Linked DNA regions of Paraneptunicella aestuarii. The protein of the gene in region 1 binds, or shares a complex with, the protein of each later gene. Links are inferred from orthologs where the notes say so. Each region holds a gene or a part of one and is shown in the gene's direction. Other genes may lie near its edges.

Evidence for each region.
Region 2: the proteins of rppH (region 1) and dapF are in contact, whole or in part, in a solved structure (PDB 5YGU), measured with the Escherichia coli proteins. The link is inferred for Paraneptunicella aestuarii from one-to-one orthologs.

The regions. Positions count from the first base shown.
Region 1 is NZ_CP074570.1:4,050,365-4,053,462, reverse strand. The notes cover bases 34-2,804. They hold rppH (RNA pyrophosphohydrolase), read left to right. Parts: upstream 34-1,037; coding sequence 1,038-1,571; downstream 1,572-2,804. Other genes in these bases: ptsP (phosphoenolpyruvate--protein phosphotransferase), read left to right, coding at 1,579-2,804; mutH (DNA mismatch repair endonuclease MutH), read right to left, coding at 253-936; KIH87_RS15620 (helix-turn-helix transcriptional regulator), read left to right, coding at 34-224. In the rest of the region: more of KIH87_RS15620, read left to right, coding at 1-33; more of ptsP, read left to right, coding at 2,805-3,098. UniProt on the Escherichia coli protein: Master regulator of 5'-end-dependent mRNA decay.
Region 2 is NZ_CP074570.1:4,274,114-4,277,408, reverse strand. Bases 233-3,200 are described here. They hold dapF (diaminopimelate epimerase), read left to right. Parts: upstream 233-1,285; coding sequence 1,286-2,116; downstream 2,117-3,200. Other genes in these bases: xerC (tyrosine recombinase XerC), read left to right, coding at 2,835-3,200; KIH87_RS16635 (DUF484 family protein), read left to right, coding at 2,113-2,796; lysA (diaminopimelate decarboxylase), read left to right, coding at 233-1,253. Also shown: LPS translocon maturation chaperone LptM, read left to right, coding at 1-3; more of lysA, read left to right, coding at 3-232; more of xerC, read left to right, coding at 3,201-3,295. UniProt on the Escherichia coli protein: Involved in the succinylase branch of the L-lysine biosynthesis and in the biosynthesis of the pentapeptide incorporated in the peptidoglycan moiety. Catalyzes the stereoinversion of LL-2,6-diaminopimelate (L,L-DAP) to meso-diaminopimelate (meso-DAP).

The DNA.
Region 1 (3,098 bases):
TTGAACTGGCAGTGGCATCCCGTTCTATTTTGAATCGCAATTTTAGAGCCTTTATTTATCACTATCGTTTGGAATACGCCAAGTTGTTGCTGACTCGTACTGATATTAAAGTCTCTACCGTTGCCAAACGGCTGGGTTTTGATTCAGAAAAGTATCTTAGCGATATCTTTGTTCAATATATTCGTAAGATGGGGCGTAGTGTAGACGCAGAAGTAGAGGATTAACGTTTTTCATCCTTGTGTTTTGCTATCTCTAATCTCCAAAATGCTGCGCTAGCAAGGTATTGGTAAAGCATTTCCTTAAGTAAAAACCCCTTGGGCGAGTTTTGATGGTTACACCGCCTTTACCAATGGCATCGGTAAGTGCATTACCATCGGCTGCTTTAGGGCGTAGCTGTAATACTTCGCCATGTCGGGCGGTAACGTTTTCAATTTCACCCAATGCGATCATATCCATTAACTCTTCCCAATCTTGTCTAAGCTGTTGAGTCTGGTACACATCGGGTTGCCATAAAAAGGCGCTACCTACCAATCGTTCTGCGGGCGCTAGCTCTCTTTGCCCTTGAATAGGTAGCCATAGCACTTGCGCCAGTTTGTTGCGTACATTGCTGGTTTCCCATTCGATGCCTGTCACATTCATCAATGGTGCATAGCAGACATAAGTGGTTTCTAACGCTTGCCCTTGATAATCAACAGGAATGGTTTTTAGTTCTATGCCTAATGCGGGAAAATCCTGTTCTGGTTTTGAGCCCGCTTCAGCACCAAGGAATAGCTCGATAAGTTGACCCGTCCAGCCTTTTTCACGACGAAAGTCGTTTGGTATACGAATATTAGCGAATTGGGCTAATTCTCCCAGACTATAACCAGCCAGTGACATGGCTCTTTCCATAAGTTCTGACTGGCTTTTAGGTGGGGTAGAGGGAACTGAAATACTCATTTGAAAGATCAACACACCTTGGTGATTTAACTAAAGCTTTGAAAGCGTATCAGTTTGTGGAAGAATGGAAAACATCTAATGGTTATGCGCCCGGAGTCTAGGTGATAGATACAGAAGGGTTCCGCGCGAATGTTGGCATTATTATTTGCAATCCTAGCGGTCAGGTTTTTTGGGCTCGACGCTTTGGTCAACATTCATGGCAGTTTCCGCAGGGCGGAATTGACGATGGGGAAACTGCCGAACAGGCGATGTATAGAGAGTTAAACGAAGAGGTCGGATTAAAGCCACATCAGGTTAAAATTCTTAAGATCACGAAAAATTGGGTACGCTATCGTTTACCCAAACGTTTAATTCGCCGGGATTCCAATCCGGTATGCATTGGTCAAAAGCAAAAATGGTTCTTGTTGCAGCTTACCTGTGATGAGAAAGATGTGAATCTGTTACATTCAGGACACCCTGAATTTGACGATTGGCGCTGGGTAAGTTATTGGTATCCGGTGCGTAATGTTGTGTCGTTTAAACGCGATGTGTACCGAAAGGTCATGAAAGAGTTTGTAACGACCGCAATGCCCATTCATTCTCTGACAAGTAAAATTAGTCCTGAGAAAAGAGTCAAACGAAGGCGTAGGAGATAACCGCACTATGCTCACAAAACTGAAGGAAATAGTGCAGGAAATCAGCCAGATCCCGGTTTTGGAAGAAGCATTGACATGTGTTGCTCAACGTTTGGTTGAGGTTATGCAAATCGACTGTTGCAGTGTGTATTTGGCTGACTATCAAGAACAACACTTTCGTTTGGTTGCCACAGAAGGTTTGTCTGCCGACGCCGTTGGGCGCGTGGCAATCGGGTTTTCGGAAGGGCTCATTGGCCTTATCGGGCAAAGAGAAGAGCCTATCAATGTCGCGGATGCTCAAGCGCATCCGCGTTTCAAACACTACCCTGAAGTTAAAGAAGAATCCTATCATGCCTTTTTAGGCACCCCCATTATTCATCAACGTCGAGTGCTTGGCGTTATTAGTGTTCAGCAAAAGCAGCGTCGAAAATTTAGTGAGCAAGATGAAGCCTTGCTAGTGACGTTGGCTGTTCAAATGGCGTTAGAGATTGCCAATGCTGAAGCCAGAGGCGCTTTGCAACTTAGCGAGTCTGGAGTTAAAACTCATAAGCAGCGCTCTATCTGGGGTATTCCTGGTTCTCCCGGCCTGGCAATTGGTGAAGGCGTGGTGCCTAGTGCCAGAGCCCATCTTCGAGATTATGTACTGCGTAAGAGTAAGAAAACCAAGCGGGAAGTTAAAGAATATCGAGCTGCGGTTGTGGCAACCAAGCAAGATATTGCCGAGCTGAATGAGCGTATTGAAGGTAGCGTTCCAGAAGATGTTGCCACTATCTTCCAAATGTATGATCTATTGCTTGATGCCAACAGTCTTGGGCATGAAGTGGAAGACAAGATTAAAGAAGGTTGGGATGCTGCATCGGCTTTGAAAATCGTGTCGGAAGATTATCAGCATCGCTTTTCCAGAATGTCTGACCCTTACATGCGAGAACGTGCCATCGATGTTGCTGATTTGAGTAACAGAGTGTTTTTGCATCTGGTCGCTGAGAAGACTGATTTCGAACAAGTTGCGGATGAAGTGATATTGGTCGCGGATGTAGTTTCTGCCGCCATGTTGGCTGAATATCCGGCGGGCAGTTTGAAAGGGATTGTGTCCTTGAAAGGCGCGACAAATTCTCATACTGCGATTTTAGCTCGAGCGATGGGGATCCCGGCGGTAATGGGGATCTCTGATGTGCCTTTGTCGTTGTTTGGTGGACGGCAATTGGTGCTGGATGGTTATGTTGGGGAGATCAAAGTCAACCCGGACGAAGGGACTCTAGAGCACTACAAACTGTTGGTCGAAGAAGAACAAGAGCTGGAACAGACGATTGCTGGATACGCTGATATCGAAGCCACAACACAAGATGGCTGCAGTATCGAATTGCTTATTAATGCCGGGTTGTCTGCGGAGTTGGATGCCAATTATCTGGCTTCTGGTGATGGTGTTGGTCTATATCGTACCGAAATTCCTTTCATGCAGCGTGAGCGGTTTCCATCAGAGCAGGAGCAGGTCGAGCTGTATCGTCAGATGTTGACTGCATACCCAGACAAAACCGTCACCATGCGTAC
Region 2 (3,295 bases), 220 kb from region 1 along the record:
TGATGGATTATTTTCAATATCAGGGGCAACGCTTGTTTGCCGAAAATGTCGCTGTTGAAGATATCGCGGCACAATATGGCACACCTACCTATATCTATTCCCGTGCTACCATTGAGCGCCATTGGCATGCATTCGATAAAGCTGCAGGTGCAAGACCTCATCTGGTTTGTTATGCGGTAAAAGCGAACTCAAATTTAGGAGTGTTGAACGTGCTCGCTCGCCTGGGCTCAGGGTTTGATATCGTTTCTGGTGGTGAGTTGGCGAGAGTGATTGAAGCCGGTGGTGATCCTAAAAAAGTTGTCTTTTCTGGTGTAGCGAAGACCGAATCCGAGATCCGCTATGCGTTAGAACAACATATCATGTGTTTTAACGTGGAATCGCAAGCCGAATTATTGCGTATTAATAAAGTGGCAGGAGAAATGAACCAAGTCGCGCCGATCTCCTTGCGTGTTAACCCGGATGTCGATGCTGGTACTCACCCTTACATTTCAACAGGTTTAAAGGCCAACAAATTTGGTATTGAACGAGAAGTGGCTATTTCTATCTATGAGCAAGCTTCTCAAATGGAACATATCAAGGTTGTGGGAATGGATTGCCATATCGGTTCTCAATTAACGGACATTAAACCTTTCGTTGATGCTTTGGATAGACTATTAGTGCTGGTGGATGAACTGGCCGCAAAAGGAATTCATATTTCACACCTGGATGTGGGTGGTGGATTAGGTGTCACTTACAACAAAGAAACGCCTCCGCATCCTGATGAATACGCTAAAGCCTTGGCTGAGAGGCTGAAAGATCGTCCAGAACTCACCTTGATTTTTGAGCCGGGAAGAGCGATAGCTGCAAATGCTGGCATTCTTGTCACAAAGGTTGAATTCCTGAAGAAAAATGCAGAGAAAAACTTCGCTATTATTGATGCGGCAATGAATGATTTGATTCGTCCTTCACTCTATTCCGCCTGGCAAAATATTATTGAGGTTAATCGTTGCGAATCAACGCACAAGGCCATATATGATGTCGTGGGGCCAGTTTGTGAAACTGGAGACTTTCTGGGTAAAGATCGTGAATTAGCGATACAGGAAGGAGACTTGATTGCCGTGCGAAGCTGCGGTGCATATGGATTTGTGATGTCGTCTAATTACAATACTCGCGTTAGACCTGCCGAAGTTATGGTGGACGGCGACCAGGTTTATTTAGTAAGAGAGCGCGAAAAATTGCAAGATCTCTGGAAAGGTGAGTGCAAACTCCCATAAACTAGTTCGATTAATGTGTTACGGTTGTCTCCATGCTGATTAATTTTTCTAAAATGCACGGGTTGGGTAATGACTTTGTTGTTATCGATAATTTGACTCAAAACGTGTATTTCTCGAAAGAAAAGATCCGTCAATTAGCGGATCGCAATTTTGGTGTCGGCTTCGACCAAATGTTATTGGTTGAACCGCCTTACGATCCTGATCAGGATTTCCATTATCGAATCTTCAATGCGGATGGTTCCGAGGTGTCGCAGTGCGGCAACGGCGCTCGTTGCTTTGGTCGCTTCGTTAAAATGAAGGGGCTAACCAATCGCAATAAGATTATTGTTAGCACCAAAGCTGGGCGCATGGTGTTGTATCTGGAAAATGATGGCCAGGTAACGGTCAACATGGGGAAACCCCTGTTATTGCCAGCCGAAATTCCGATGAAAGCGAACAAACAGGAAAGCACTTACGTTATTCGTGTAGAAGATACCACCGTGTTTTATGGCGCTGTTTCTATGGGCAACCCTCATTGTGTATTGGAAGTCGATGATGTCGACACCGCACCGGTAGAAACGCTGGGGCCTGCTCTGGAAAAGCATGAGCGATTCCCCGAAGGTGTGAACGTTGGTTTTATGCAAATATTATCTCCGGAGCACATTAAGTTACGTGTGTTTGAACGAGGCGTGGGTGAAACCTTGGCATGTGGAAGCGGAGCCTGTGCTGCAGCCGTAGTTGGGCAGCTTCAGAATAAGTTGGGAAATGATGTGAGGGTGGACTTACCTGGTGGTTCCCTTAGAATTCGGTATAACGGTAATGATAGTGTAGTAAAAATGACCGGCCCGGCCGAGCATGTTTTTGATGGAAGCATCAATATATGAGTGAATCAGGTAATACAATAAAAATAACGAAAAATCAGGATGATGCGATTGAGCTGGATGCCCTGCAGGTTAAGAATTACCTATTGGCAAATCCTGATTTTTTTAATCAGTATCCTCTACTGGCAGAAGAATTAAAGATCCCCCATCAAAAGAAAGGCGCGGTGTCTTTGGTTGAGCTGCAATCAGAACAGCTAAGAGATAAGGTGCATGAATTACAGGTGCAAATCAGTCAACTAATGACCGTTGCCAAACACAATGAAAAGATTTATCGCCTGTATGCTGAGCTGAATTTGCGGCTGTTTCAGTGTAATAGCATTGACGAAATGCGCACGACACTAAATGACAGCATCGAAAAAGAATTTGCATTAGCCGCTGTGGCGTTAAGCATATTTAATGCAGACAATGCGCTCTCTCAAGCAGATCGTGATTTATTGAAGAACAAACGATTCAAGCAGAAAGGCTTTTTCTTCGGTCGTATGACACAACAAGAGAATGCCATTTTATTTGGTGAGCAAGAAGTGGAATCGGTTGCCTTGATGTTACTGGGGGACGACGGTGAACTTGGTATTCTTGCCATTGCCAGTAAAGAGCCGGATCACTTTTCTCCAGAAATGGATACCTTGCTAATTGCCCAACTGCAACAACTTCTGACCTTATTGGTCTGCAAAGTGCTGGGATAATTGGAGAATATTGCAAGGAAATATAAAGAGTTTTGCCTATGAGCGATGAACAGATCCCTCAAGCCTTGATTAACAACATCGACGATTTTGTTGGATTTTTGAAATATGAGAGGAATCTGTCGGGCAAAACTCTAGATAATTATCAGCGACAATTGCTGGTGATCGCTTCACAAATCCCTGTCAAAGATTGGTCTCAGTTAACCAGCCAGCATGTTAAATCGGTTCTTGCTCAAGCTCGCCGAAATAATTTAAGTCCTCGCAGTATTGCACTTCGTCTATCTGCCTTACGCACTTTTTGCCGCTTTTTGGTTAGTCAGGGGGTGTTGCAGAATAATCCCGCTCAAAGCATTAGTGCGCCGAAGCAGGGACGACCATTACCGAAGCAGCTTAGCGTTGATGAAATGACGCAATTACTCAATATTAATGATGACTCTGTACTGGCTGTTCGTGATAAAGCGATTATGGAATTGGCATATGGTTGCGGATTGCGTTTGTCGGA